DNA from 4 places in the Mesorhizobium sp. M1D.F.Ca.ET.043.01.1.1 genome. Region 2 is predicted to be linked to each of the others. Evidence: predicted binding sites of a transcription regulator. Region 2 holds the regulator's gene; each other region holds the start of a gene.

Region 1 (7,322 bases), 1.0 Mb from region 2:
AATTGGCGATAGAAGCTCGCGCGCCCGTCCTCAGAAAGCCACGGCTCGACAAGCTTCTCGAAATCTCCGGAACCGATGTCGTTCACGATGGCTCCCTTGATGTAGGCCCCTACGACCGCTCTGTGGATATGCGGTGGCAGGCCCAGGAAGGCATCCACATGGCGACCGACATGATCGAAGAACTCCGATCCCCAAGGGCGCATCGCGACAACGTTCATCAGAAGATACCGGTCGAAGTCGCAGCCATGCAGCAAATGCGCCCGTAGCGTTGTCGCTCCACCCATATCGTGGGCGATGACGATCGGACGTTCGATATCCCAAGACGCAAGCATCTCGGCGAATATCTTTCCTTGCACATCGAGTGACGTGCGCTGCCCCGCGTCTTTCTCGGATTGCCCATATCCGGGCATATCATACCAATGGACGCGATACCGCCCTGCAAGGTCCGGGATAATCCGATGCCATGAGAACGAGGACCACGGCCAACCATGAGCCAGCACGAGTGCAGGCCCGCTGCCCAGTCGACCCGCTGCCACTATGCCCGCGGATGTTTGCACGGTCTCATCGAGTTTCCACGACATCCAATACTCTCCCCGGGGTGTCCGGATTGCGGGTACCAAGCGCTAGACTTCAATCATCAGGCTGGTAGCCGCCGCTTCACGGCCTCGGCGCGCGCACCCGCATCGCGCGGATGCGGCTCGATCGGCATGATGGCCGGAAACGGCGTCGCGCCGAAGGCAAAGGTCCATTTGTAGCCGACGAGCTGCTCTTCCGGCGTGGTGTGCTGGTCATGGTGGGCAAGCAGCCTTGCGCGCTCGGCCAGGTCCTCCGCCTCGCGCCGCACCATCTCCGCCGTTTCCGGCCGCATCCGCCGCGAGAAGCTGATGAAGGTCGCCTGGCCGTCCATATGGCCGATCGCCCAGCCGATGAAGTTCTTGTTGGTCGTCTCGAAATGCGGCTTCAGCGGTCCCTCGAAATCCCACTGGATCGGCGTCTCGACCAGCAATCTTGCCGACAGGCCGCGCCCGAGCGCGACCAGGCCGAGCTCTTCCAGATCGCGCAGATAGAGGAACATCGAGGCTTCGCTGAGGCCCTGCGAGCGCATGATGCCCTCGGGCGTGAATTTCTCCGACAGCATGATGAAGACGAAGAGCAGCGCCGGCCGCGCGGCGAGCTTGCGCTCGATGTCGGGCGCGACGTGGTTGGCCGGTCCCGGCCCCCGATTCATCGAGCCCAGCACGTTCTCCAGTTCCACTTCCGCCGCGGCGCAGATCTCCATCAGCCGGTCGAGCTTGCAGTTGCGCTCATGGAAGATTCGCTTCACCGTCGGTTCGGAAACGCCCATGCGCTCGGCAAGCGCCCGGTAGGTCAGGCCCTTGGCCTTCAGCGTCCGTTTCAGCGCCTCGAAGATCGGACCGTTCATGGAATGCGCCCCATTTGCATGAATTCGTATCGATCTTCGATACTACGCTCGAACCGTCTTCCGGGAAAGTATCGAAAAACCTAGCTCTCCGCCGTCATCACAGGAGAGCACCATGAAAACCCTCATCGCTTCCACCGTTCTCGCCATAGCCGGCATCGTGACGGCTCCCGCCGTTCAGGCTGGCGAGGTCTGGCGCGCCGGCGGCTTCGAGCAGCCGGAATCGGCGCTTGTCGACACCGCCAACAAGCGCATCGTCGTCTCCAACATCGTCGGCAATCCCGGCGAAGCGGACGGCAACGGCTACCTGTCGCTGCTGTCGCTGGACGGCAAGGTGATCACCCGCCACTGGGTGGACGGCATGGACGCGCCCAAGGGCATGGCGATCTCGGGCGGCAGGCTTTACGCCGCCGACATCACCAAGGTCCGCGTCGTCGACCTCGCCAGCGGCAGGCTGGTCTCCAGCATCGATGTGCCCGGCGCCGTCTTCCTCAACGACATGACCGCCGACGCCTCGGGCAAGGTCTATGTCAGCGATATGCTGGCCGACACGATCTACCGCATCGACGGCGACAAGCCGGAGCTGTTCGTGAAGGATGCGCTGCTTGCCTCGCCCAACGGCGTCTTCGCCGATGGCGACCGGCTCATCGTCGCCTCCTGGGGCAAGGGCATCAAGCCCGATTTCAGCACCGCGGAGCCGGGCGGCCTGCTGGCGGTCGATCTCAAGAGCAGGAAGGTGACGCCGCTGCCCGGCGCTCAGAAATTCGCCAACCTCGACGGCGTCGTCGCCATCGGCGGCGATATCTATGCCACCGCCTACATGACCGGCGCGCTCTACCGCTGCCATGCCGGCGGCAAGCCTGAGGTCGTCGCCACCTTCAAGCCTGGCAGCGCCGACATCGGCACCGACGGCGAGAAGATCCTGGTGCCGCTGATGGACGAAGGCGACGTCGCGGCGCTGAAGATCGACTGAGAGCCGCCGCGGCGGGAACGACGTCAATAAGGATTGGATCTCATTTCCAGGATTGGCCCCCATATCCGGGATTGGCCGCCATATCGGGGATTGGACCGGCGTATCGACGGCGCTGCCATCTGGCCGCGCCGTCCGCCGCGGGATATCCGGCTGCCATGAGCGAAGCCGTGAATAGATCAAGCCTGGCCGGCGCCGTTTCCCCGACGATCCCGGTGCTTGTATGCGCGCTGGCGATCTTCCTGCTGTCCGGGATGGACGCGGCGATGAAGTCCCTGGTCATCGCGGTGGGCGTCTACAACACGGTGCTGTGGCGCAGCATGGTCTCGACCTTGGTCGCGGGCGCGGCCTGGTCGGCAGGGCCGCGCTCGAAGCCGACATTTCCGGTGCTGAGGCTGCATGCGCTGCGTGCCGCGATTGTCTGCACGGTCCTGCTCTTGTTCTTCTGGGGTCTCGCCAGGCTGCCGCTCGCCGAGGCGATCGGGCTCAGCTTCGTCGCGCCGCTGTTCGCCCTTTTCCTCGCCGCGCTGTTGCTGGGCGAACGTATAAGGCGGCAGGCCGTGTGGGCGTCGCTCGCCGGCATCGCGGGCGTCGCGATCATATTGGCCGGCCAGTTCGGCGAGGCCGGCCATGCGCAGGATGCCCTGCTTGGCACCGCGGCGGTGCTCGTATCGACGGTGTTCTATGCCTACAATCTGATCCTCTCCCGGCGACAGGCGCTGCTGGCCAAGCCGGTCGAGATCATGCTGTTCCAGAACCTTTACGTCGCGATCATCCTTGGTCTCGCCGCGCCATGGCTCGCTGTCGCGCTGCCGAGGGATCTCTGGCTCCCCCTGGTCGGGGTGGCGGGGCTGTCGCTCGCCGGCCAATTCCTGATGAGCTGGTCCTATGCCCGTGCCGAAGCGCAATATCTGATCCCGACGGAATACTCGGCCTTCATCTGGGCGATCGCGCTTGGCTGGTTCTTCTTCGGCGAGGAGGTGGCCTGGACCACGCTGGCAGGGGCATGCCTGATCGTCGCCGGCTGCCTGATCGCCGCGCGTGCAAACCCGAAACTGGCCGAGCCGATCGAAGCGGCAGTCTGAGCATCTCACTGCCGGCCGGTTGCCGCGACGTCGTTTCCGTTTGCTGTCGGTTGCGGGTCAGCCCTGCGCCGCGCTTGCCTTGAGCCGCACGCCCCTGCCGCCGCGCTCGCTGGCCTGGTTCTCGCCGATCAGCTCCACGCCGATGTCGTCGAGTGCCTGGATGACCTTCATCAGCGAATCGACGACGCCCCGCACGACGCCTTCGCTGGCTTCCATGCGCTGTATGGTCGGAAGCGAAACCCCGGCGCGCTCGGCGAGCGTTCTCTGGTCGATGCCGGCCAGTGCCCTCGCAGCGCGCATCTGTGCGGCAGTCATCATCGGCCGAAATCCAGTCTGTATGTGCAATATCGATGTATAATATAAATATTACAATGTCTCAAGCATCATCGAGAGTTGGCTTGGGCGCGCATCAATCGCTGTCGACCACCACCTTGCGCCGCTGCAGCAGGCGCGCCGCCAGCCAGCACAGCATGGCCCAGGCGAAGCCTGCGCACCAGCCGGCAAGCACGTCCGACGGCCAATGCACGCCGAGATAGACGCGGCTGGTTCCGACCAGCACCGTGGTGAGCACGGCGAGGCCGAGCACGAAGATCTTCGTCCTGCGGTTCGGCAGGAAGCGCGCGGCGAGTGAGCCCAGTGTCAGATAGGTCACCGCCGACAGCATCGCGTGGCCGCTCGGGAAGGAGAGCGACGTCTCGTTGACGAGGTGCGAGACAAGATCGGGGCGGGGACGGTCGACCTCATGCTTGAGCAGGCTGGACACCACCTGCCCGCCCGCCACCGAAACGAACACGAACAGTGCCGTCGCCGGTCGGCGCATCAGCAGAAAATAGACGATCGCCGCGGTCGTGATCAGCACCAGCACGCTGGAACTGCCCAGGCTGGTGATGTCGCGCATCGCGGCCTGAAGCCAGGGAGGACCGATCGGGCTGTCCGGCTGTCCGGCATGGCGGAAGGCGAGCAGGATCTCCGTGTCGAAGGCGTGCGGCGTGGTGGCGCGCGCCACCTCCATGAGTTCCAGCAGGCCCCACAGCCCGCAGGCGATCGCCAGTCCGGCCAGGAGCACCGGGAATTCCATTCTGTTGAGCAACGCGTTGGCGGCCGATTTCATTCGGGTGCCCTGGGTCTGGCTACAGCCGCTGCATATAGGGCCCGAGCGTGATCAGAGCGACCGCGGCGATCGCCAGCACGACGCCGGTCGCCTGCAATGCGTTCAATCGCTCGCCGAAGAAGACCAGTGCCACGACATTCACCGACACCAGCTGGATCACGGCCGACAGGCTGAACGACACCGACATGCCGAACTCGCGGATCAGCCTGAGCATGATCAGATTGCCGGCGGAATAGAGCGCGAGCGTCAAAAGGATCTTGGTCAGGCTCGGCGCCAGTCCCCATTGTTTGGCCGCCATCGCCGCCAGCAGGAAGATCACCGTCGAAACGCCAAGCTGCGCCAATCCCCAGAAACTCACCTTTTCAGCCCTCCTGAAGCGGCCTTCGCCGCGCCCGTCGCCGCACTTGTTTCCGAAGCGCGCGAAGCCGTCAAGCTGATCGCATCGGGCAAGGCGCGCCGCGACGGGATCGAAGCCGGATGTCGCAAAATACGCCGCGCAGCCATGGTTGGCGCCCTTGCGCCGAGACCGCTCGTGGGTCGGCTCGCCGGGCTGTCGTGCCCGTGATCGGCACCGGCGCATGCGCGGCCGCAGGCGAACAATCGTCAGTCGGCAAATCGACCTTGCTTGATCGTGCCGATGTCACGAAAATGTGATCGGCCGCCTGTAGGGATCGACAGGTCACACATTCCAGCCACCTCAAGAGCCAGAGGACAGCTTATGACCCAATCCCCTGAGAACCGCTTCCGCACCAGCCTGCTCGAGGAAAACGACGGCCCGCCCGTCAATCCCACCGACAACCGCACCATGGGCGAGATCATCGCCGCGCGCTTCTCGCGCCGCGGTTTCCTCAAGGGTTCGCTGGCCGTCTCGGCCATTGCCGCCACGGTCAGCCCGCTTGCGCTCGTCGCGGCAGACGATGCGCGCGCCGCCGAAGGTTCCGCCTTCAAGTTCGACGAGCTCGAGGCCGGCATCGACGACAAGCACCATGTTGCGCCGGGCTACGACGCCGACGTGCTGTTGCGGTGGGGCGACCCGCTCTTCGCCGATTCGCCGGAATTCGATCCGACCAAACAGTCGGCCGAGGCCCAGGCAAGACAGTTCGGCTACAACAACGACTATGTCGGCTATATCCCGATCGATGGCTCGGCCGAGCATGGCCTCCTGGTCGTCAATCACGAATACACCAACCCGCATCTGATGTTCCCCGGTATCGTCAAGATCGTCGAGAAGGACGGCAAGAAGGCCGCCGAGGTGGCGCCGCTCTCGAAGGAGCAGGTCGATGTCGAGATGGCGGCGCATGGCGGCACCATCGTCGAGATCCGCAAGGAAGGCGGCAAATGGCAGGTGGTGCGCGACGGCAAGCTCAACCGCCGCATCATGTCCACCACCGAAATGGCGCTTTCCGGCCCGGTCGCCGGGCATGATCGCGTCAAGACCAATGCCGATCCGTCCGGCGCCAAGGTCATCGGCACCTTCAACAATTGCGCTGGCGGCGTCACCCCCTGGGGCACCTATGTGATGGCCGAGGAGAACATCCACGGCTATTTCTCGGGCGAATTGCCGGAAGGCCACAAGGAAGCCGCCAACTACAAGCGCCTCGGCATTCCGGAAGGCGCCTATGAATGGGGCACCCACTACGACCGCTTCAACCTTGCCAAGGAGCCGAACGAGCCCAACCGCTTCGGCTGGATCGTCGAGGTCGACGTCAACGATCCGACTTCGGTGCCGAGGAAGCGCACCGCCATGGGCCGCTTCAAGCATGAGGGCGCCGAATCGATCGTCGCCAAGGATGGCCGCGTCGTCTTCTATCTCGGCGACGACGAGCGCTTCGACTATGTCTACAAATTCGTCACCAAGGGCACGTTCAACCCGAGCGACCGCGCGGCCAACATGAACCTGCTCGACGACGGCACGCTGCATGTGGCGAAGTTCGCCGAGGACGGCTCGGTCGAATGGATGCCGATCGTCTTTGGCCAGGGCCCGCTGACGGCGGAGAACGGTTTCGCCGGCCAGGCCGACGTGCTGATCGAGACCCGCCGCGCCGCCGACCTGCTCGGCGCCACCAAGATGGACCGCCCGGAAGACATCCAGCCCAATGCCGGCAACGGCAAGGTCTATGTCATGCTGACCAACAATTCCAAGCGCAAGGCCGACCAGGTCGACGCGGCCAACCCGCGCGCCGCCAACGCCTTCGGTCACATCATCGAGATCGTCGAGGACGGCGGCGACTTCGCCGCCACCAAGGGCAAGTGGGAAGTGCTGTTGAAATGCGGCGATCCCTCGGTCGCCGATGTCGGCGCCACCTTCTCCACCGCCACCACCGCCAATGGCTGGTTCGGCATGCCGGACAATTGCGCCGTCGACTCTGCCGGACGCCTCTGGGTCGCCACCGACGGCCAGGGCCCGAAGGCCACCGGCCGCACCGACGGCCTGTGGGCGGTCGATACGGAAGGCGCCGCGCGGGCGACGTCAAAACTGTTCTTCCGCGTGCCGATCGGCGCCGAGATGTGCGGCCCGCTGTTCGCGCCGGACGACCAGACCGCTTTCGTCTCGGTCCAGCATCCGGGCGACGGCGGCGAGGACTGGGAGGGCTTTGGCCGTCCGTCCTACTATGAGGATCCATCGACCCGCTGGCCGGACTTCAAGCCGGACATGCCGGTGCGGCCTTCGGTCGTCGCCATCACCAGGCAGGGCGGCGGCAAGATCGGGGTGTGACCGGCTGGGGCACGGAGAGC
Region 2 (7,322 bases):
CCGCCTCCGGATTGCCGCCGATGGCGAAGACATAGCGGCCGAAGCGGGTTCGCCTGGTGATGAAGGTCATGACAATGCCGACCGCGACCGCCATCAGCACCGGTATGGCGATGCCGTGGGCGATGAACAGACCGCCTTCGGGAATGGTGACGCCGTTCTGCTGGGCGTACTGGCGCACGATGCCGACCGGCCACGGATAGGAATTGGCGACTGAGACCGCGCCGAGGATGGCGGCGCAGGCGACGACGCCGAGGAAGACTTCCGCCCACACCGGACGCAGCGGGAAATTGAACCGCTTGCGCTGCGAGCGGCCGTTGAGCAGCGCGAAGGCGACCGCCGCGCAGGCGACGACGCCGACGACCCAGCTCGCCGTGGCGCCGATCGAGCCGCGCGGTCCGCCGCCCATCAACTGGAAGGTGGCGTCGAGCGGCGCGACCGTGCGGCCGCTGGTGATCATCCAGGCCAATCCGCGCCAGACCAGCAGGCCGCCCAGCGTGACGATGAAGGCCGGCACCTCCATATAGGCGATGATGAAGCCCTGGAACGCGCCGATCGCCAGGCCAAGCACCACGCCGGCGGCGAGCGCGATGATCCACAGCCAGGGATTTCCGAGATCGAGACCGATGACCCGGATCAGGAATTCGGCCTGCGCCACGCCCATGATCATGCCGACCACGCCTTCGACGGAGCCAACGGAAAGATCGATATTGCGCATGACGATGACCAGCACCATCCCGGTCGCCATGATGGCTACCGAGGACGTCTGCACCGACAGGTTCCACAGGTTGCGCGGCGTCAGGAAAAGCCCGCCCGACAGGACGTGGATGCCGATCCAGATGACCAGCAGCGCGCCGACCATGCCGAGCATGCGCGTGTCGAGTTCGGTTGCCTTGAGGAAGCGGCCGGCGGCGCTGAGTTCGGCTGCGCGTGCCCGGTCCGCGGCGACCGTACTTGAGGTCGTATCGGTCATGATTTCCTCCCACCGGTTTGCCGTCTGGCGCGGTTGCCGGACCACGATTTTATTTGCTTTCCCGGCCCAATTGAAGCGGGAAGCCCTTTGACGAACGCCGCGGCTTTGGGGCCGCGGCGCTATCTTTCGAACCGCTGTCGGCCTGGCTTCAGTTGCAGACCGCAACGCTGCCGGCGGCAACGCCCGCGCAGACTTCGTCCTTCTTGATCCAGCCGGCGTCGATGACGACGTTGAGATTGTCCTTGGTGATTGCCACCGGGGTCAGGAACAGCGACTTGACGGTGTTGCCGCCGGGCGTCGTGAAATCCTTGGCGCCGGCGATGTCGGCCATCTTCTTGCCGTCGGCGAGCTGCGAGGCGATCTCGGCGGCGTTCTTGCCGAGTTCGCGCGCGTCCTTCCACACCGACACGGTCTGGGTGCCGAGCGCGATGCGGTTCAGCGCGGCGTGGTCGCCGTCCTGGCCCGACACCGGAACGGTCCCGGCGAGGCCCTGCGCCGTCAGCGCGGCGACGACGCCGCCGGCGGTGCCGTCATTGGCCGCCACCACCGCATCGACCTTGTTGTCGTTGGCGGTCAGGAACTGCTCCATGTTCTTCTGCGCGTTGGCGGGCAGCCAGCCGTCGGTATAGGCCTCGCCGACATTCTTGATCTTGCCGCCGTCGATGGCTTCCTTCAGCACTTCCATGGACCCGGCGAAGAGGAAATCGGCGTTCGGGTCGGCGCCCGAGCCCTTGATGAAGACATAGTTGCCTTCCGGCTTGACCTTGAACACTTCGCGGGCCTGCATGCGGCCGACTTCCTTGTTGTCGAAGGTCAGGTAGAAGACGTCCTTGTTCTCGATCAGCCGGTCGTAGCCGACGACCGGAATGCCCTCGTCCAGCGCCTTCTGCACCGCCGGCCCGATGGCCGAAGCGTCCTGCGCCAGCACGATCAGGGCATTGGCGCCCTGCGAGATCAGGCTTTCGACGTCGGTCAGCTGCTTGCCCGGATTGGACTGCGCGTCAGCGGAAATATACTTGTCGCCGGCCGCCTCGATGGCCTTCTTCATCGCCGCTTCATCGGTTTTCCAGCGCTCTTCCTGGAAGTTCGACCAGGAAACGCCGATCACCTTGTCCTTCGCCTCGGCGACCGACGCGAGCGTCAACGACAAGGCGACACCCGCCAGCATGGCGGTTGCGAATTTCTTCATGATTTCCTCCCTGCGCCCTTGCGGCGCGACCCAGACTGGCCCGAAGGCCGGCACAGAGGCTTTTTTTCGAGCCTCGAAAAAATAGTGATGCAACGCCGAAGCGCTGTCAACTGCGATTCTGATGGTTTTTGAGGTGCCTCGGACTTTTTTTCGAGGCCCGCAATAAATAATGACAGTCCCTGCCGCTTCTGCCACTATCCCAAAACAGTTCCAAGGAAGCGCGACGCTTTCCGCTGGAATTGAACGAGACAATCCAGGGCGGTTCGACGGCTCTGTCCGGAACTGAACCGATCTGGCGCGTCGCCGACGGCCTGCATTATCAAGAGGCCGCGCTGACCGGGAGGAGAAAATGTCGGTCGGAATCCGCCACGACGACCTGCGCCGGCGCAACCGCGCCATGGTGCTTTCGGCCGTGCGCCGGGCCGGCCAGCCGTCGCGAACGGAAATCGCCGCAACCACCGGACTCAGCCACTCGACCATTTCGGCGATCAGCGCGGACCTGATCCAGGAAGGCATCCTGGCCGAGAGCAGGCCGAGCGAGACCGCTTCGCTGAAGCGCGGCCGGCCGCAGGTCGGCCTCGCCCTCAATCCCGAGGTGGCGGCGGTGGTGACGGTGGTGCTGTCGCTGAATTTCCTCTCTGTCGCCGTCATCGACTATGCCGGCCAGGTCATCGCCGAGGAGCAGCGTCGCCTCGATACCCTTACCATGCCGCGCGAAGAGCTGATCGGCGAATGCATTGCGATCGTGCGGCGCCGGCTGGAGGATCCGGACCTCGATGTCGGCAGCGTCGCCCGCCTCGCCATGGGCATCCAGGGCATCACCGATTCCCATGCCCGTGCCATGCTGTGGTCGCCGATCACGCCGCTGACCGACATTCCCTTCGCCGACATCCTGGAAAAGGAATTCGGCATCCCGGCGACCATGGAGAACGACTGCAACATGATGGCGGTGGCGCTGCAATGGCGCGACCCCGACCGCTATCGCGACAATTTCATCGCCATCCTGCTCTCGCACGGCATCGGCATGGGGCTGGTGCTGAAGGGCGAGCTGTTCACCGGCACGCACTCCTCGGGCGGCGAGTTCGGCCACATGATCCACCGTCCGGGCGGCGCGCTCTGCCGCTGCGGACGGCGCGGCTGCGTCGAGGCCTATGCCGGCAACTACGCCATCTGGCGCAGCGCCATGAAGATGAGCGAGGATGCAGAGCCGGTCGATGTCGGCGATGCCGACATGCGCGCGCTCGCCGCCAAGGCGCGCGAGAAGGATGGTCCGGAGCGCGAGGCCTATCGCCGGGCGGGCGAGGCCCTGGGCTTCAGCCTCGGCAGCCTGTTCGCGCTGATCGACCCGGCGCCGGTCGCCATGGTCGGCGTCAGCGCCGCCGCCTTCGACCTGATCGAGCCGGCGCTGCGCGAGGCGATCGCCCAGACCGCCGGCGGCCAGCATTCGCAGTCGATCTCCTTCGATACCGAGCCGAACGAATTGCCGCTGATCCGCGAAGGCTGCGCCATGCGCGCGCTGACCTTCGTCGACCAGGAGATCTTCGCGCCGGGCGTTCAGGCAAGAACGGGCAAGCACGTCGCATAAGCCACAAGCTCAAGCGCCGGGATATGCCGAATCGAGAATGGTGGATTCCGAGAACCGGAACGGAGCGTACTTTAGGTACGTGAGTACCGGAAGCGCAGGAAGCCGCCATTCGCAGGCCGGCCTCACCTGAATATCAGCATATCCCTAATCCTCGCGGATCGCGTAACCCGCCCCGCGGATGGTGCGGATGACATCCGGCATGCGGCCGTTGTTGACCGCCTTGCGCAGGCGTCCTACATGCACGTCCACCGTGCGCTCGTCGATATAGATCGTCTCGCCCCAGACATTGTCGAGCAGCTGGCTGCGCGAGAACACCCGGCCGGGATGCCGCATCATGAATTCGAGAAGCCGGAACTCGGTCGGGCCGAGCCTGATCTCGCTCTTCTTGCGGTAGACGCGGTGCGATTCGCGGTCGAGCACGATGTCGCCGACCTTGAGCACGCTGGACAGCACCTCCGGTTTGGCGCGACGCAGCAGCGCCTTGACCCGGGCCATGAATTCCGGCGTCGAGAACGGCTTGACCAGGTAGTCGTCGGCGCCCGTCGAGAGGCCGCGCACGCGATCGCTTTCCTCGCCGCGCGCCGTCAGCATGATGATCGGCAGCCGTTCGGTCTCGGGCCGCATCCTGAGCCGCCGGCAAAGCTCGATGCCGGAAACCGCCGGCACCATCCAGTCGAGCACCAGAAGGTCAGGCACGTTCTCCTGCAGGCGGATCTCGGCCTCGTCGCCGCGGGTCACCACCTCGACCTGATAGCCTTCGGATTCGAGGTTGTAACGGAGCAGCACCCCCAGCGGCTCCTCATCCTCCACCACCATGATGCGTGGCGCGATCATATAGAGCTACCTTCGCTGTCAGGCCGCCGGCGCCGACATCGCCGTCTCGTCCTGTTTCGGACGGTTCGCGGGCAATTGCGTGCCGGTCAGCACATAATAGGCGTTCTCGGCGATATTGGTCACATGGTCGCCGATGCGCTCCAGATTCTTGGCGCAGAACAAAAGATGCGTGCAAGCCGTGATGTTGCGCGGGTCTTCCATCATGTAGGTCAGGAGCTCGCGGAAGACGGAGGTGTATTTGACGTCGATGCGCTCGTCGTCGTTGCGCAGCTTGGCGAGCGCCGTGGCGTCGCCCGCCGTATATTCCTCGATCACGCCCTGGACCTGGATCAGCACCAGCTGCGCCATCGAATCGATGGAGTGCGACAGGTCGCGCGGCGCGGCGCTGACGCCGACCGAGCCGACGCGCTTGGCGATGTTCTTGGCAAGGTCGCCGATGCGCTCGAGGTCGCCGGCCATGCGGATGGCGCCGACCACGCTGCGCAGGTCGTCGGCCATCGGCTGGCGTTTGGCGATCAGCGTGATGGCGCGGTCGTCGAGCTCGCGCTGCCGCGCGTCCATGATGGCATCGTCGGAGACCACGCGCTGCGCCATCGCGTTGTCGGAGTTGAGCAGAGCCTTGGTCGACGCGCCGACCATCGACCCGGCAAGATCGCCCATGTCACGGATAAGCTGGCTGATCTGCCTCAGATCCTCGTCGAAGGAAGCGACCGTATGGGCCATGATGATGTCCTCGTATGAACTCAGCCGAAGCGGCCGGTGATGTAGTCCTGGGTGCGCTTCTCGCGAGGCGAGGTGAAGATCTTCTCGGTCCGGTCGAACTCGACCAGCTCGCCGAGATACATGAACGCCGTCTGCCGCGACACACGCGCCGCCTGCTGCATGTTGTGGGTGACGATCACGATCGTGTAGTCGGCCTGCAGCTCGTCGATCAGCTCCTCGATCTTGGCCGTCGACAGCGGATCGAGCGCCGATGCCGGCTCGTCGAGCAGGATGACCTCCGGCTTCACCGCCACCGTGCGGGCGATGCAGAGCCGCTGCTGCTGGCCACCCGAAAGGCTCTGGCCGCTGGCGTTGAGCTTGTCCTTGACCTCGTTCCACAGCGCCGCCCGCTTCAGCGCCGACTCGACCCGGTTGTCCATCTCGGCCTTGCTGATCTTCTCATACAGCCGGACGCCGAAGGCGATGTTCTCGTAGATCGACATCGGGAACGGCGTCGGCTTCTGGAACACCATGCCGATCTTGGTCCTGAGCAGGTTGAGGTCCTGCGAGCGGTCGAGGATGTTCTTGCCGTCGAGCAGCACCTGGCCTTCGGCGCTCTGCTTCGGGTAGAGTTCGTAGATTCGGTTCAGCACGCGCAGCAGCGTCGACTTCCCGCAGCCCGACGGCCCGATGAAGGCGGTGACGCTGCGCTCCGGCAGTGACAGGTTGATGTCCTTCAGCGCCTTCGACTGGCCATAGAAGAAGTTGAGGTTCTTGACCTCGATCTTGGCCTTTTCGACGGCCGTCTCGGCTACGTTAAGGTCGGTGGACAACATCGGTTTCATCTGTCCTCTCTGCGTCCGGTAAGGCTGCGGGCGAAAATGCTCAGCCCGAGAACCGTCAGGGTGATTATGAGTGCGCCCGTCCAGGCCAGTTGCTGCCATTCCTCATAGGGGCTGAGCGCGAACTGGAAGATGGTCACCGGCAGGCTGGCCATCGGCGCGTTGAGATTGCTCGACCAGAACTGGTTGTTGAGCGCGGTGAACAGCAGCGGCGCCGTCTCGCCTGAAATGCGGGCGATCGCCAGCAATATGCCGGTGACGATGCCGGAAAGCGCGGCACGATAGGCGACGGAGCGGATCACCACCCAGCGCGGCGCGCCGATGGCGGTGCCGGCTTCGCGCAGCGCGTTGGGCACAAGGTTGAGCATGTCCTCGGTGGTGCGCACCACGACGGGGATCACCAAGATGGACAGCGCCACCGCGCCGGCGATCGCCGAGAAATGCCCCATCGGCCGCACCATCAGCTCATAGACGAACAGGCCGACGATGATCGACGGCGCCGACAAAAGGATGTCGTTGATGAAACGCACCACCGTGGTGAGACGCGAGAAGCGCCCGTACTCGGCCATGTAGGTGCCGGCCAGCACGCCGATCGGCGTGCCGACGATGATGCCGATGATGGTCATCACGATGCTGCCGTAGATGGCGTTGAGCAGGCCGCCGGCGTCGCCGGGCGGCGGCGTCATCTCGGTAAAGACCGCCAGCGAGACACCGGAGACGCCCTTGTAGATCAGCGCGCCGAGGATCAGCGCCAGCCAGGCAAGACCGATGCCCGCGGCGACGACGCACAGCGCCATCATCACGGCGTTCTTGCGCTTGCGGCTCTGGTGGAGCGATGCGGCTGTCGACATCGGTCAGGCTCCCGTGCGGCTATCGATGCGCAACAGCATGTAGCGTGCGAGCGCGAGTATGATGAAGGTGATGATGAACAGGATCAGGCCGAGCGAGACCAGCGAGGACGTATAGAGCTCGCCGTCGGCCTCGGTGAATTCGTTGGCGATGGTCGCCGAGATCGTCGTGCCCGGCGCAAACAGCGAGGCGCTGATGCGGTGCGCGTTGCCGATGACGAAGGTGACGGCCATCGTCTCGCCGAGCGCGCGGCCGAGGCCGAGCATGACGCCGCCCATGATGCCGACGCGGGTGTAGGGAATGGTCACGCGCCGGGTCACTTCCCAGGTCGTGCAGCCGATGCCGTAGGCT
Region 3 (7,322 bases), 3.4 Mb from region 2:
GCTTGGCCGCAGGCTTCGCCGGCTCCTGATGGCCGAGATCGCGCAGCTCCAGCGCCTTCTCGCATTTGGCCATGTAGTCGCGCGTCATCGGCAGCGTGTCGTTCTTCTTGGCGATCTGGAATTGGAAGATGACAAGGTCCTGCCAGCGGAAGGCGGCTTCCGAGGCGGCGAGGTAGAACTCCCACATGCGGCAGAAGCGCTCGTCGTAGATCGCCTTCGCCTTGTCGCGATTGGCGGCAAAGCGCTGGCCCCAATGCTTGAGCGTCTCTGCGTAGTGCAGGCGCAGCACCTCGATATCGGTGACAACCAGGCCGGATTTCTCGATCGCCGGCATCACCTCGGAAAGCGCCGGGATGTAGCCGCCGGGGAAGATGTATTTGCGGACGAAGGCGCTGGTTGCCCACGGCACGCCGGAACGGCCGATGGTGTGGAGCAGCATTACGCCGTCGGGTTTCAGCAGCGTCGCCGCCTTGTCGAAGAAGGTGCGGTAGTGGTTGACGCCGACATGCTCGAACATGCCGACCGAGACGATGCGGTCGAAGCGTTCGTTGAGGGCGCGGTAATCCTTGAGGTCGAAATGCACTCGGCCCTGCAGGCCCATCGCATGCGCGCGGTCGGTGGCGACGCCGTGCTGCTCGGTCGACAGCGTCACGCCCTGCACGTCGACATCGAAAGCCTTGGCGAGATAAAGGCCGAGCCCGCCCCAGCCCGAGCCGATGTCGAGCACGGTCTGGCCTGCCTTCAGCCGCAGCTTCGCTGCGATGTGGCGCTTCTTGGCAACCTGCGCTTCGTCCAGCGTCATGTCGGGCTGTTCGAAATAAGCGCAAGAATACTGCATGTCCTCGTCGAGGAAGAGCTTGTAGAGCTCGCCCGACAGGTCGTAGTGGCGCTGCACGTTGCGGCGCGAGCGCGAGGCTGTATTGATCTGCTGCAGTCGGCGGAAGGCGTGGCGCAGGCCCTCGATCGCTTTCGACCAGGTCGCGTCGATGCCGCCGCTGCCCATGTTCTGGAAGGCGATGCGCATCAAGCCAAGCACGCCGCCCTCGAGAATGTCGAGCTCGCCGTCCATATAGGCTTCCGGCACTGCCAGCATCGGGTCGAAGCTTATGGCGCGCTCGGCATGCCTGGTCTTGATGTGCATGTGCACCGGCTCGCCGCTGCCGTCGCCGAACGTGACGGCCGAGCCCTTGGGCCCTGTAACCTTGAGGTTGCCGACCCGCACCAGGCGATCGAGAATGCGCTTCAACAGGATATTCATGACCAAATGTCCCCTCGAACGGACCATCCGGCGGCCGGACCGAACGCCAAATCGAAAGTGCCACAGCGCATCGCCCGCGTCCAATCGACGCGCCAGGCTGTAGTCTGCAACAAGATATAGGGACTAGAAAAGTTCCGATTGGCATAAAAAAGCCCGGGTCGGAGACCCGGGCGTTAGTCCAGTATTGATTGAACAACGAAGCGGCCGGAACTGGGCCTCGGCCGGGTTGATCAAGGATGTTGTCGATCAGGCGTTGTCTTCGCCGCCTTCGAACTCGGCGCTCGGGTCGAAGAAGTTCTCCGGCCGGGCGTTGTCGTTGATGTCTTCGCCATAGATGGCTTCGGCCGTCGTCAGCATCTCGCCCTTGGCCTGGCGCTCCGCCTCGTCGGCCGAACGGGCGACGTTGAGCGTCACGGTGACCTCGACCTCCGGATGCAGCGCGATCGCCACATTGGAGAGGCCGATGGTCTTGATCGGCTGGTTGAGCTCGATCTGGTTGCGGCTGACGGTGAAGCCTTCCGCGGTCAACAGTTCGGCGATGTCGCGGGTCGATACCGAGCCGTAGAGCTGACCGGTCTCGCCGGCCGAGCGCACGACGATGAAGCTCTTGCCGTCGAGCTTCTCCGCGATCTGCGAGGCCTCCGACTTGCGCTCGAGGTTACGGGCTTCGAGCTGGGCGCGCTGGCCCTCGAACTTCTTCTTGTTGGCTTCGTTGGCGCGCAGCGCCTTGCCCTGCGGGAGCAGGAAGTTGCGGGCGAACCCGTCCTTGACCTTGACGGTGTCGCCCATCTGGCCGAGGCGGGAAATGCGCTCGAGGAGAATGACTTCCATGGTTTCGTTCCTTTCGTCTGGGCAGCCGATGCGCGATCGGCGCCGATTGTTCGGAACAGGTCAGGAAGCAAAGAGGCGTTGCCGCCGGTGTCGCTGTCCTGCCTGTCGCGGCAGTTAGGGGCTTTTGACCCCAACTCGGGATTTGATGCTCGAACCGGTCGTGCCCGTCACGGCCGGGAAGAAGCGGGCGGCAAGCCGCCCGCTCGAGAATATCAGCGAACCACGTAGGGCAGCAGGCCGAGGAAGCGGGCGCGCTTGATCGCCTTGGCGAGCTCGCGCTGCTTCTTCTGGCTGACAGCGGTGATGCGCGAGGGCACGATCTTGCCGCGCTCGGAAATGTAGCGCTGCAGGAGACGCACGTCCTTGTAGTCGATCTTCGGGGCGTTGGCGCCGGAGAAGGGGCAGGTCTTGCGGCGGCGATGGAACGGGCGCCGGGTCGGGATCTGGTTGATGTCGACCATTATTCTGCACCCCCTTCAACGTTTTCGCGCGGACGGCGCGGACCACGGTCGCCGCCGTCACGGTCGCCGAACGAACGCGGGCCACGATCGCCGCGGTCGCGGTCGCCGAACGAGCGCGGGCCACGGTCGCCGCGGTCGCGGTCGCCGAAGCCGCCTCGCTCGGAGCGTTCCTCGCGCTTCTGCATCATCGCCGAGGGACCTTCCTCATGCGCCTCGACCTTGATGGTCAGGAAGCGAAGGACGTCCTCGGACAGGCCCATCTGACGCTCCATTTCGTTGAGCGCCGCCGGCGGGCAGTTGATGTCCATCAGCGTGTAGTAAGCCTTCCGGTTCTTCTTGACCCGGTAGGTGAGGGACTTCAGTCCCCAGTTCTCGATCCGGCCGACCGATCCGCCATTGGCGGCGATGACACCCTTGTACTGTTCGACAAGCGCATCGACCTGCTGCTGCGACAGGTCCTGCCGGGCAAGAAACACATGTTCGTAAAGAGCCATTATGTTTTTCTGCCTTTCTTCGTTTCTCTTACCGGCCCTCGCGGCTAAGCCTCTGCAACTTGTCTGACCCGAACGCGAAGGAGCGGGGAAGAAAGGAGCATCGCGAGACGGTCGAGAGCGGAGACACGGGAGGCCAAAAGCGCTTCTGGCTTCATGACGTGGCCTTCGAAAAGCCACGGCCCTCCGTTCAGCCCCCAGCAAGGACCGGCAGATTGCCGGCGTCTATACAGCAATTCGCCAGGAAGGCAAGGGCGGGAGACAGGAACGACGAATCCACGATGCCGCATGGCCGGAAATCTCCGGCGCTCGCGCAAATAGTGACAGGCTCAGCTCGTATGCGCGACGAGCGGGACGACCGTTTCGGGGAAGAAGTCGGGCGCGACGCGGCGCTTGCCGAACATCATGTCGTACTGGATCAGCCGGAAATCGTTGATCCGCGGATCGATTTTCTTTTGTCTCGCCCACTCGGGCGTCGCCTCGCCAAAGCGCGACAGCAAAAGGTTGCGGTCGACCACCCGGTAGCGTTCGCGCAGCGCGCCGAGGAAGCCGGTGTAGTAGGGGTGGGAAATCCCCGCCGTGGTGAGGATATGGTAAGGCAGGAAGGCCGGGCTTACCGAGCCCAGGTTCTCTACCGGGCCGGAGCGGTTCGACCAGATGATCAGCGGCGTGTCGTGATGCTCGAGCGCGGCTTCTGGCGTCGGCTCCTTGCGTGGCGCGACATTGTCCTTGAGGAAGCCGGTCTCGACATAGACGGGGCCGAGCGGCGGAAGATGGTCGCCGAAGAAGGCGACGACGGTCGGCCGCTCGCGCTTTTTCGCCCACTCGATCAGGCGCTGCAGGCCGCGATCGGCATCGGCCGAGCCTTCTGCATAGGAGAGCAGCGATTCCCGTGCCCAGGTGCTGATCGGCGCGTTGACCGCATGGGTTGGATTGTAATAGCGGTAGGGCTCGTAGGGCCCGTGGTTCTGCAGGCTGACCGCGAACAGGAACACCGGGTCCTCGCTGGCGTCGGCCTCGCGGATGATCTCGTCGGTCATCGCCGCGTCGGAAGCCAGCGGCCCGCGTTTTTCCAGAGGCGGCAGCGTTTCTTCCGAGCGGAAGTCGTTGAAGCCGAAATCGGCATAGACGGCGCCTCGGTTCCAGAACCAGTTGGTGCCAGGGTGGATGGCGCGCGCCCTATAACCTTCGCTCTTCAGGAAGGTCGCCAGCGACGGCGTCGGCGTACGCACGTACTGTTGGTAGGGGATCGAGCCGGCCGGCAGGAAGGCGTTGGAGAAGCCGGTCAGCGCCTCGAACTCGATATTGGCGGTCATGCCGCCGAATTCCGGCGAGAACATCGAGCCCGAGCGCAACGCGCGCACCGTCGGGATCGGATCCGGCTTGATGCTGACGCCGGGAAGCCCCGTCGGATCCCAGAAGGATTCGCTCATCACCACGATGATGTCGGGCTTCTGGTCCGGCACCGAGGCGGCAACCTCCGGGCGGGTGATCGCGTCCAGCGTCTTGTCGTCATAGCCGGGCGGCGCCGAGACATGCGCCATCGGCACGTTCATCGCGAAGGCGAGCGCGAAGCCGTTGGAGGCGTAGTTCTCCTTCTGGTCCCACATGATCGGGATGATCTGCAGCCTGTCGCGCGTCCACGAGAAGGTGGCGTAGTCCATGATCGAGACGAAGAAGGCGAGCAGCGGCACGGCCAGCGACAGCCGCGCCAGCCGTCCCTTGCGGCTGAGGATCGGCACGCGCCGGCGCCAGAGCCGCCAGCCATAGACGAGCAGTGTCAGGCTGGCGACGATGGCCGCGCCGAGCATCACTGCGGTCCAGGGCCGCTCGCGCACCAGAAGCGGCATCAAGGCCATGATCTGGCGGGCATAGAGGAAATCGGTCGGATAGAGCGGATCGCCGAGATAGTGCGATTTCTGGTGACCGACAAAGGCCAATGCCAGGGTCAGCGGCGCGACGATCATCAGGCTCTGATGGCTGCGGCCGAGTATGGCGTCGAGCCCGATCAGCACCAGCGCAAAGACGATGATCGTGGTCCAGCCGGGCTTGAAGGGCTGCAGGAAGAAGTCGACCGTGCCGAAGAAGTCGCCGCGCACGATCCATTCGATGGCGAACACCAGAAGGGCGGAGGCGAGCAGCGTTGCGAGGCCGTAGCGAACAATCGGCCATCTCCGCCCCGGCAGATAGCCGGTGGACGGATCGTCTTCCAAAAATTGCGGCGCGGGCTTGGCCGCGCCTTTCCTGATCCTAGCCACTTTGCTTCCCCGGCCCATGTTACGCGTCTTCCACTCGCGTCACGCCACTGTCATCGAAATGTCACGCAAAGCTAGCGCCTGTGGCGGAAATAAGAAGAGCCAGCAAACGATTCGTGAGCGGTTTTCATCAGGTGTGATCGCCAAAAAGCCTTTTGGAACAGGCAACTCGGCAGGGTTTTCCGGCCGAAATAGGTGCTGAGCGGGCGACAGCGGGCTTGACTTGGCCGTCCGCCTTGCGCCAGAGGCAGGGAAAAACAAGCCGCTGGAGACGCTAAGATGGCCGTCGCATTCACCTTTCCGGGACAGGGCAGCCAGGCCGTCGGCATGGGCAAGGACCTCGCCGATGCCTTTCCTGAGGCGCGCCGCGTCTTCGAGGAGATCGACGAGGCGCTTGGCGAAAAGCTGTCGAAGCTGATCTGGGAAGGACCCGAGGAAACGCTGACGCTGACGGTCAACGCGCAGCCGGCGCTGATGGCGGTGTCGCTTGCGGCGCTGCGGGCGCTGGAAGCGCGCGGCTTTTCGTTGAGGGACAAGGTGTCTTACGTCGCCGGCCATTCGCTCGGCGAATATTCAGCACTTGCCGCCTGCGGCTTCGTCTCGGTCGCCGATGCCGCGCGGCTGCTGCGCACCCGTGGCAATGCCATGCAGGCGGCAGTGCCTGCGGGCGAGGGCGCCATGGCGGCGATCATCGGGCTGGAGCAGGCCGATGTCGAAGCCGCCTGCGCGGAAGCGGCACAGGGTTCCGCCAATGAGGCGGTTTGCCAGGTCGCCAACGACAATGGCGGCGGCCAGCTGGTGATTTCCGGCGCCAAGTCGGCCGTCGAGCTGGCGGCGAAGCTCTGCACGGAAAAGGGCGCCAAGCGGGCGCTGATGCTGCAGGTCTCGGCCCCGTTCCATTCGGCGTTGATGGCGCCGGCGGCCGAGATCATGCGCGAGGCGCTGGCCGGGGTGGCGAAGAAGGCGCCGGTGATTCCGGTCGTCTCCAATATCAGCGTGACCCCGACGAGCGACCCGGACGAGATCGCCCGCCGCCTTGTCCAGCAAGTCACCGGCCGCGTGCGCTGGCGCGAGACAGTGGAGTGGTTTGGCCAGAACGGCGTCTCGACGCTTTACGAAGTCGGCGCCGGCAAGGTTCTGTCGGGTCTGGCGCGGCGCATCAACCGCGACATCGCCACCGGCGCCGTCGGCACGGCGGCGGAAGTCGAGGCGGCGCTGGCGGCGCTGGGGTAAGCAGGGGCTTTTCAATTTCATCCGCAGGTGCGGCGTGCCCACATCGACTTTCTCCCGAAATCGAGCAACGCCCTAAAGGATCTGGCGCGGAAGACGGGTCGAAGCAATGCTCAACGCCTGCGAGATTTCGTTGGGCGCAGACTTGAAGATCTTGAGGACTACTATCTAGCCGCGGAAGTGCTGGAGCCGATTAGGCTCGGCGAAGAATCGGTCGTGAGCGCCGAGAACTTCTGGTATGGCCTAGACGGCATGACGAATACAGAACGAGGGTCGCTAGCGGGGCGTCCGGAAGAGAGAGGTTTAAAGAAATGTTCGAACTGACCGGCCGCAAGGCCCTCGTCACCGGCGCATCGGGAGGCATCGGCGAGGCGATCGCCAGGGTGCTGCACAGCCAGGGCGCCATCGTCGGCCTGCACGGCACCCGTGTGGAGAAGCTTGAAGCGCTGGCCGGCGAGATGGGCGAACGCGTGAAGCTGTTTCCGGCGGATCTGACCAACCGCGACGCGGTCAAGGCGCTCGGCCAGAAGGCCGAGGCCGATCTCGAGGGCGTCGACATCCTGGTCAACAATGCCGGCATCACCAAGGACGGGCTGTTCGTGCGCATGTCGGACGCCGACTGGGATTCCGTGCTGGAGGTGAACCTCACCGCGGTGTTCCGCCTCACCCGCGAGCTGACGCACCCGATGATGCGCCGCCGCCATGGCCGCATCATCAACATCACCTCGGTGGTCGGCGTCACCGGCAATCCCGGCCAGACCAATTACTGCGCCTCCAAGGCCGGCATGATCGGCTT
Region 4 (7,322 bases), 1.9 Mb from region 2:
TCTTGGCTACAGGAGAGGTTGGCGATCCTTCGCGCCCCCCTCTGCCCTGCCGGGCATCTCCCCCACAAGGGGGGAGATTGGCCGCTTCAGCCGCTCAATAAATATCGAAGTCGAAATATTTCGCCTGGATCTTCTTGTAGGTGCCGTCGGCGACGATGGCGTCGATGGCGGCGTTCAGCCGATCACGCAGCGCGGTGTCCTCCAGCCGCACGGCGATGCCGGCCTCGGTCTCGGTGCCCTTGACGTCGCCGACCAGCTTGCAGCAGCCGTCGCTCGCCTTCTTCATCCAGTCGACCAGCACGAACTTGTCCGAGATGACGGCGTCGAGCCGGCCGTTGAGAAGATCGGTAACCGCCTCTTCCTGGGTCGGATAGAGCTTCGCCTCGGCGCCGGCCTTGCCGTAAACGTCCTGGGCGTAGTTGGCCTGGGTGGTCGAGGCCTGGGCGCCGACGGTCTTGCCGGCGAGCGCCGCCGGTTCGGTCGAGGCGATGTCGCTGTCCTTGAGCGCCACCAGCGCAAGCGGCGTCGTATAGTATTTGTGGGTGAAGGCGACCTGCTTCTTGCGCTCCTCGGTGATGCTCATCGAGGCGATGATGGCGTCGAACTTCTTGGCCTGGAGGGCCGGAATGATGCCGTCCCAATCCTGGGTGACGATCTCGCACTCGACCTTCATCTGGGCGCAAAGCGCATTGGCGATGTCGATGTCGAAGCCCTCAACCTTGCCGTCCGGCGTGATGGTGTTGAAGGGCGGATAGGCGCCCTCGGTGCCGATCTTGATCTTTTCCGCCGCGATCGCGGAACCGGCGCCAAGCGCCAACATGGCAGCGACTGTCGCCGATACGATCCATCTGGTTATCTGCATTTTTTGTCTCCCTCAGTCAGGCGTCTAGATTGGTGAGGTGCAGCCAAGCATGGCGCGCCCAGCCGGGCAAGCGGTGTCTGACGTGAACGGTCAGCGCGCGGCGCGGAAATGCTTAGAGAGCTTAAGCCCCTGCGCCTGGTAGTTCGAGCCGAGGTCGCTGCCATAGAGCGCCTGCGGGCGCTTGAGCATATGCTCGTAGACAAGGCGTCCGACGATCTGGCCGTGGTCGAGGATGAAGGGCACCTCATGACTGCGCACCTCGAGCACCGCTCGGCTGCCGCTGCCGCCGGCGGCGGAGTGGCCGAAACCGGGATCGAAGAAGCCGGCATAGTGGACGCGGAACTCGCCGACCAGCGGGTCGAAAGGCGTCATCTCGGCGGCATAGAGCGGCGGCACATGCACGGCTTCGCGCGAGACCAGGATGTAGAACTCGTCCGGATCGAGCACCAATTCGCCGGCGCCGCTCTTGTAGAGCGGCTCCCAGAAGTCGACGACGTCCTGCGCGGCGCGCTTGTCGACATCGACGAGGCCGGTGTGGTGCTTGCCACGATAGCCGACCAGGCCGTCCTTGTCGCCGTCGAGATCGATCGACAGCGCGATACCGCCGCCAGAAATGTTGGGCGGCTCGGTGGCGACCAGCATCTCGGCATGGTGGAGATCGCGCAATTCGCGCTCCGACAAAAGCGCATTGCCGGTGCGGAAGCGTATCTGCGACAGGCGCGAGCCGGCGCGCACGACGATCGGGAAGGTGCGCGGGCTGACTTCGAGATAGAGCGGACCATGATAGCCGGCCGCGATCTTGTCGAACTCGTGGCCGCGGTCGGTCATGACGCGCGTGAAAATGTCCAGCCGTCCGGTCGAGCTCTTCGGATTGGCCGAAGCCGACACGTTTGAAGGCAGCGCCAGGCTTTCCAGCAGCGGCACGATATAGACGCAGCCCGTCTCCAACACCGCGCCCTCGGCGAGATTGATCTCGTGCAACTTCAGCCGGTCGAGCTTGTCGGCCACCAGGTGATCGGGACCGGGCAGGAAGGAGGCGCGCACGCGGAAAGCCGTGTCGCCCAGCCTCAGATCGAGGCTGGCCGGCTGGATCTGATTGGTATCGAGCACGCGCGGCGACTTCAGCGCGCCCGCCTCAAACAGCGCCGCGATGTCCTGATCGGGAAGAATGCCTGTCTGCCGCAAAGGCTGGCTCCGTTCCAACTGGTACAAACCTCTTAATCAAGCCGGCAATTGACGCAAGCGCGGTGCGGGTCTAAAGGGTCGTTATCCCGTGGTGATTTGGCCGGTCGGCTTGCAGCCACGTTAAACAAGTCGCTAAAGGACCGTTGGCCGCAAGGCCGTATGGACCGGTTGCGACATCGCGGCCGGTTTTTTTGTGTTTGGACGTTCTTTGCGAGTGGAATTAGGGCGATGACGAAGACGCGCAACTGGAAACCTCAGACGGCACTCGTGCATGGCGGGACGCTGCGTTCCGGCTTCGGCGAGACCTCCGAGGCGATGTACCTCACCCAAGGCTATGTCTATGAGACGGCGCAAGCCGCAGAAGCCCGTTTCAAGGGCGAGGAGCCGGGCTTCATCTATTCGCGCTACGCCAATCCGACCGTGGACATGTTCGAAAAGCGCATGTGCGCGCTGGAAGGCGCCGAAGATGCCCGCGCCACCGCTTCCGGCATGGCGGCGGTCAGCGCAGCGCTTCTGTGCAGCGTCAAGGCCGGCGACCATATCGTTGCGGCGCGGGCGCTGTTCGGCTCCTGCCGCTGGGTGGTCGAGACGCTGGCGCCGCGCTACGGCATCCAGGCGACGCTGATCGACGGCACCGACATCGCCAATTGGGAAAAGGCGGTCAGACCCAACACCAAGCTGTTCTTCCTGGAGAGCCCGACCAACCCGACGCTGGAAGTGGTCGACATCGCCGCCGTCGCCGCTTTAGCCAACTCGATCGGCGCGCGCGTGATCGTCGACAATGTCTTCGCCACGCCGCTGCAGCAGAAGCCCTTGCAGCTCGGCGCCCATATCGTTGTCTATTCGGCGACCAAGCATATCGACGGACAGGGCCGCTGCCTCGGCGGCGTCATCCTGTCGGACAAGAAGTGGATCGACGAGAACCTGCACGACTATTTCCGCCACACCGGCCCGAGCCTGTCGCCCTTCAACGCCTGGACGCTGCTCAAGGGCCTGGAGACGCTGCCGCTGCGGGTGCGCCAGCAGACGGAAAGCGCCGGCAAGATCGCCGACTTCCTCGCCGGACGGCCCGAGATCGCCCGCGTCATCTATCCGGGCCGCGCCGACCATCCGCAGGCGGATGTCGTCAGGAAGCAGATGTCGGGCGGCTCGACGCTGATCTGCCTCGACGTCAAGGGCGGCAAGCAGGCGGCCTTCGCCTTCCAGAACGCGCTCGACATCGTGCTGATCTCCAACAATCTCGGCGACGCCAAGAGCCTGATCACCCATCCCGCGACGACCACGCACAAGAACCTCAGCGACGAAGCGCGCGCCGAACTCGGCATCGGGCCGGGCACGCTGCGCCTGTCCGTGGGGCTTGAGGACACCGACGATCTGCTGGCCGACATCGAAGAGGCGCTGAAGGCGGCGAAGTAGCGGCGGCAAAGAGCGGCCTTGAGCCGCAGCCGGCTCAGGCAATCTCTTCGAGTTCGGTCATCTCCCCGGTGCGGATCGTCATGGCGTTGCCGCGCCATTCGACGACACCGCCCAGCCAGCCGCGCGCCCAGATGGTGGGGAGCATCGCGTCGCGAACGATCATCGCGGTCAGGCTGCGCGGCGACAGGTACCAGCCCTTGGACCAGGCGAGCAGGCATTCCGGCACATAAGCGATCGCCAGCACGCAAAGCGCGGTCGTAGGCAGGCTGACGCCGGCGCCTGCCGCCGCGATCAGCGCGAAAATCAGCGGCACGACCATCCCGGTCAGGATCTCGGGCGCGAAGAACAATGGGAAGGTGACGCGGCGCAGCCGCGCCCAGCGCGCCTGGCGCGACCAGATCTCGGCGAGCGTGCGCTGGCCGAGCGGCTGCTCGAAGGGCGAGGCCACGAGATTGACCCGTAGGCCCAGGCCGTTGACCAGCTTGGTCGCCGCCGCATCCTCGGCGATCTCGGCGGCCAAAGCCTGGATGCCGCCATGGGCATCGAGCACCGGCTTGTTCCATAGCATGCTCTTGCCCTGGGCGAAGCCAAGGCCGAGCGCCTCGCCGGCATATTGCCAGCGCGCCTGCAGCGTGTTGAGGAAGGCGCATTCGACTTCGGCCCAAAAACCGTCCGGCCGCGAGCCGACCGGTGTCGAGCAGACGAGGCCGGTGTCCGGCCGCCAGGCCGCCATCAGATGCTGGACATAGTCCTTGGGCATCAACACGTTGGAATCGGCAAGGATCACCCAATCGTGCCGGGCCGCCTGCCAGCCCTTGACGCAGTTGTTGAGCTTGGGATTGGCGCTGATCCTGTCATCGCCGACGAGCAGCCTCGCCGGAACCTTGGGGAAGCGCGCGATCGCGGCATTGATCAGTCCGACCACGGGATCGTTGGCATGGGCGACGCAGAAGATCAGCTCGTAGCGCGGCCAGTCGAGCGAGAAGGCGCGGTCGAGCGTCTCCCCGGTGAACGGCTCCACGCCCCGCGACGGAACGACGATGGAGACCGGCGGCTGGTTACCGGAGGACGCAGGTATGACGCGACGCGCCTTCAGCCGCGAGGAAGCGAACAGAATGCTGGCGAAGTTGGAAAGAAGAAGGGCTGACGAGGCAAAGGCGGCTGCGAGAGTCAGTTCCATCGAGATCTGGTCACTCCGGAAAGGCCGCCCGCGGCGTTTCATCAGTCGACGGAGCGCCCGAGTCGCCCACACGGTTTGTGCACACCAACATTGTCATGTGTCACTTAAATGACATTGTTTGTCGGCACGTGCGGTGGAAAGCCGGCAGGATGGACGGCGCTAGCGTAACAACCGCGAAGCGCGACGAATGTTCCCGGCGGCGGCAACCGGAGTGGCACATGTATCGCGCCGTCACGCGCAACATCGAAGTGCAGGTCAGGCCGTTCTACCTGGAGGACCGTTCGGACCCGTCCGAGAACCGCTATGTTTGGGGCTACCAGGTGACGATCGACAACCGTTCGGACGAGTTCGTGCAGCTTCTGTCGCGCTACTGGCACATCACCGACGGACGCGGACGCGTCGAGGAAGTGCGCGGCGCGGGCGTCGTCGGCGACCAGCCGGAGCTCAATCCCGGCGACAGCTATCAGTATACGTCGGGATGCCCGCTCTCGACGCCGTCCGGCATCATGGTCGGCCACTACACGATGCGCAACGGGCGCGGCGAGACGTTCGACGTCGCCATCCCCGCCTTCTCCCTCGACATGCCGGGGACAAGGCGCACGGTGAACTAAGGGCGAAACCCTACGGGGCAGCCTCTTTCTCCCCGTTTACGGGGAGAAATGCCCGGCAGGGCAATGAGGGGCGGCGCCAGGTTTTGAGATTTTCTTTCGGACAAAGCGAGGGCGCCTGCATGGCCAAGGCCGGCGCTGCCCCTCATCCGCCCTTCGGGCACCTTCTCCCCGTGGAACGGGGAGAAGGAAGGGCATTTCACTCGCCCGCGAACTCCATCGGGTCGAAGTCGTACTGCGTCGAGCAGAATTCGCAGGCTACATGGATGCCGCCGTCCTCGGTCGAGTCCTTGATCTCCTCGGCCGAGAAGCCTTCGAGGATGCCGCGGATCTTCTCGCGCGAGCAGGAGCACTGGTCGTCCACCGGCACGCTGCGGAAGACGCGCACGCCATGCTCGTGGAACAGCCGGTAAAGCAGCCGCTCGGCACCCACCGTCGGGTCGATCAGTTCCGTCGGCTCGATGGTGCCGAGCAGCGCCAGCAATTCCTGCCAGGAATTGTCGGCCGGATGGTCGGTCACCTCGCGGTCGTCGCCGTCGCCGCCCGAAATGTCGGGAATGCGCATGCGCTCGGGCGCCTGCGGCAGAAACTGCGCCAGGATGCCGCCGGCGCGCCACTGCTCGCGCGCTCCGGCCGGGCCGGGCGTCACCAGCTTGGCGACCGACATCTTGATCTCGGTCGGAATCTGCTCCGACTGGCGGAAATAGGTGCGCGCGGCATCCTCCAGCGTGGTGCCATCGAGCTGGACGATGCCCTGATAGCGCTGCGTATGCGCGCCCTGGTCGATGGTCAAAGCCAGGACGCCGTTGCCGAGCAACGCCTGCTGCGAGGTTTCGCCGGCGGCGATCAGCGCCTGCAGGCGGTCGGCGTCGAAACGCGCATAGGCGCGCAGCGCATGCGGCGTGGTGAAATCGGCCACCAGCATATCGACCGGACCGTCGGTGCGGGTCTGCAGGATGAACTTGCCCTCGAACTTTAGCGACGTGCCGAGCAGCACGGTGAGCACGCAGGCTTCCGCCAGCAACCGTGCGACCGGTTCGGGATAGTCGTGGCGGCTGAGGATAGCGTCGAGCATCGGCCCGAGCTGCACGGTGCGGCCGCGCACGTCGAGCGGCGCCACTTCGTATGGCACGACATGATCGTCGCCGGCGAAGCCGAATTCACCGAGTTTGGGTTGATGTTCAGCCAATGGACGGGTTTCCAGCATGACAAAGCTCCAGGGCGCGTCCATGCCGCTTTCCGGGCGGCATGCGTCGAAGCGCGTTCGATTTACGTGATGGCCCGCAAATAGGCATCGCGTAATCCTGGATCAAGACAACCTGGTTCAAGCCGGGCCCGATCAAGCGCCCAGGCACCAGGCCAGCACCGCCTTCTGGGCGTGCAGCCGGTTCTCGGCCTCGTCGAACACCACCGAATGCGGCCCGTCGATGACCTCGTCGGTGACCTCCTCGCCGCGATGCGCCGGCAGGCAGTGCATGAACAGCGCATCGGACTTCGCCCTGGCCATCAGCGCGGCATTGACCTGGTAGGGCAGGAAGACGTTGTGGCCGCGGGCGCGATGTTCCTGGCCCATCGACACCCAGCTGTCGGTCACGACGCAATCCGCCTGGTCGACGGCCTCCTCGGCAGTGCGGGCAAACCTGACCTTGCCGCCATTGGCCTTCGACCAGTCGACATATTTCTCGAACGGCTCGCTGCCTTCGGGCACCGCGACATTGAGATTGAAGCGGAACCGCGCCGAAGCCTCTAGGAGCGAATGCAGCACATTGTTGCCGTCGCCGGTCCAGGCGAAGGTCTTGCCGGCCACCGGGCCGCGGTGCTCCTCGTAGGTCATGATATCGGCCATCAACTGGCAGGGATGGGTATCGTCGGTCAGCCCGTTGATCACCGGCACGGTGGCGTTCTCGGTCAACTCCAGCAGCCGGTCATGCGAAGTGGTGCGGATCATGATGGCATCGACATAGCGCGACAGCACCTTCGCCGTGTCGGCGATGGTTTCGGAACGGCCGAGCTGCATCTCGGTGCCCGTCAGCATGATGGTCTCGCCGCCGAGCTGGCGCATGCCGACGTC

What was found. Region 2 encodes PhoB, which activates phosphate uptake and scavenging genes when phosphate is short. Its sites were predicted from a motif close to TGTCATNNANCTGTCAT; they were not measured.
Region 1: the regulator PhoB is predicted to act here: its motif matches at 5,225-5,241, upstream of EJ067_RS16380 (PhoX family phosphatase).
Region 3: the regulator PhoB is predicted to act here: its motif matches at 5,348-5,364, upstream of EJ067_RS05180 (LTA synthase family protein).
Region 4: the regulator PhoB is predicted to act here: its motif matches at 4,741-4,757, upstream of EJ067_RS12370 (ceramide glucosyltransferase).

Annotation. Positions count from the first base shown of each region.
Region 1 is NZ_CP034444.1:3,372,892-3,380,213, reverse strand. Features, by position in the region: gene EJ067_RS16415 (alpha/beta hydrolase) at 1-581, opposite strand, end outside; gene EJ067_RS16410 (helix-turn-helix transcriptional regulator) at 638-1,423, opposite strand; gene EJ067_RS16405 (ATP/GTP-binding protein) at 1,536-2,393, shown strand; gene EJ067_RS16400 (DMT family transporter) at 2,549-3,475, shown strand; gene EJ067_RS16395 (helix-turn-helix transcriptional regulator) at 3,533-3,793, opposite strand; gene EJ067_RS16390 (phosphatase PAP2 family protein) at 3,885-4,586, opposite strand; gene EJ067_RS16385 (hypothetical protein) at 4,606-4,944, opposite strand; gene EJ067_RS16380 (PhoX family phosphatase) at 5,305-7,302, shown strand.
Region 2 is NZ_CP034444.1:4,386,424-4,393,745, reverse strand. Features, by position in the region: gene EJ067_RS21330 (sugar ABC transporter permease) at 1-970, opposite strand, end outside; gene xylF (D-xylose ABC transporter substrate-binding protein) at 1,119-2,159, opposite strand; gene EJ067_RS21320 (ROK family transcriptional regulator) at 2,509-3,744, shown strand; gene phoB (phosphate regulon transcriptional regulator PhoB) at 3,889-4,578, opposite strand; gene phoU (phosphate signaling complex protein PhoU) at 4,597-5,304, opposite strand; gene pstB (phosphate ABC transporter ATP-binding protein PstB) at 5,322-6,125, opposite strand; gene pstA (phosphate ABC transporter permease PstA) at 6,122-6,973, opposite strand; gene pstC (phosphate ABC transporter permease subunit PstC) at 6,977-7,322, opposite strand, start outside.
Region 3 is NZ_CP034444.1:987,596-994,917, reverse strand. Features, by position in the region: gene EJ067_RS05200 (cyclopropane-fatty-acyl-phospholipid synthase family protein) at 1-1,258, opposite strand, end outside; gene rplI (50S ribosomal protein L9) at 1,505-2,089, opposite strand; gene rpsR (30S ribosomal protein S18) at 2,302-2,550, opposite strand; gene rpsF (30S ribosomal protein S6) at 2,550-3,044, opposite strand; gene EJ067_RS05180 (LTA synthase family protein) at 3,371-5,317, opposite strand; gene fabD (ACP S-malonyltransferase) at 5,576-6,529, shown strand; gene fabG (3-oxoacyl-[acyl-carrier-protein] reductase) at 6,838-7,322, shown strand, end outside.
Region 4 is NZ_CP034444.1:2,523,024-2,530,345, forward strand. Features, by position in the region: gene EJ067_RS12355 (ABC transporter substrate-binding protein) at 95-862, opposite strand; gene EJ067_RS12360 (2'-deoxycytidine 5'-triphosphate deaminase) at 953-2,047, opposite strand; SAM riboswitch at 2,126-2,203, shown strand; gene EJ067_RS12365 (O-succinylhomoserine sulfhydrylase) at 2,276-3,463, shown strand; gene EJ067_RS12370 (ceramide glucosyltransferase) at 3,498-4,643, opposite strand; gene apaG (Co2+/Mg2+ efflux protein ApaG) at 4,862-5,254, shown strand; gene EJ067_RS12380 (Hsp33 family molecular chaperone) at 5,451-6,482, opposite strand; gene argF (ornithine carbamoyltransferase) at 6,591-7,322, opposite strand, start outside.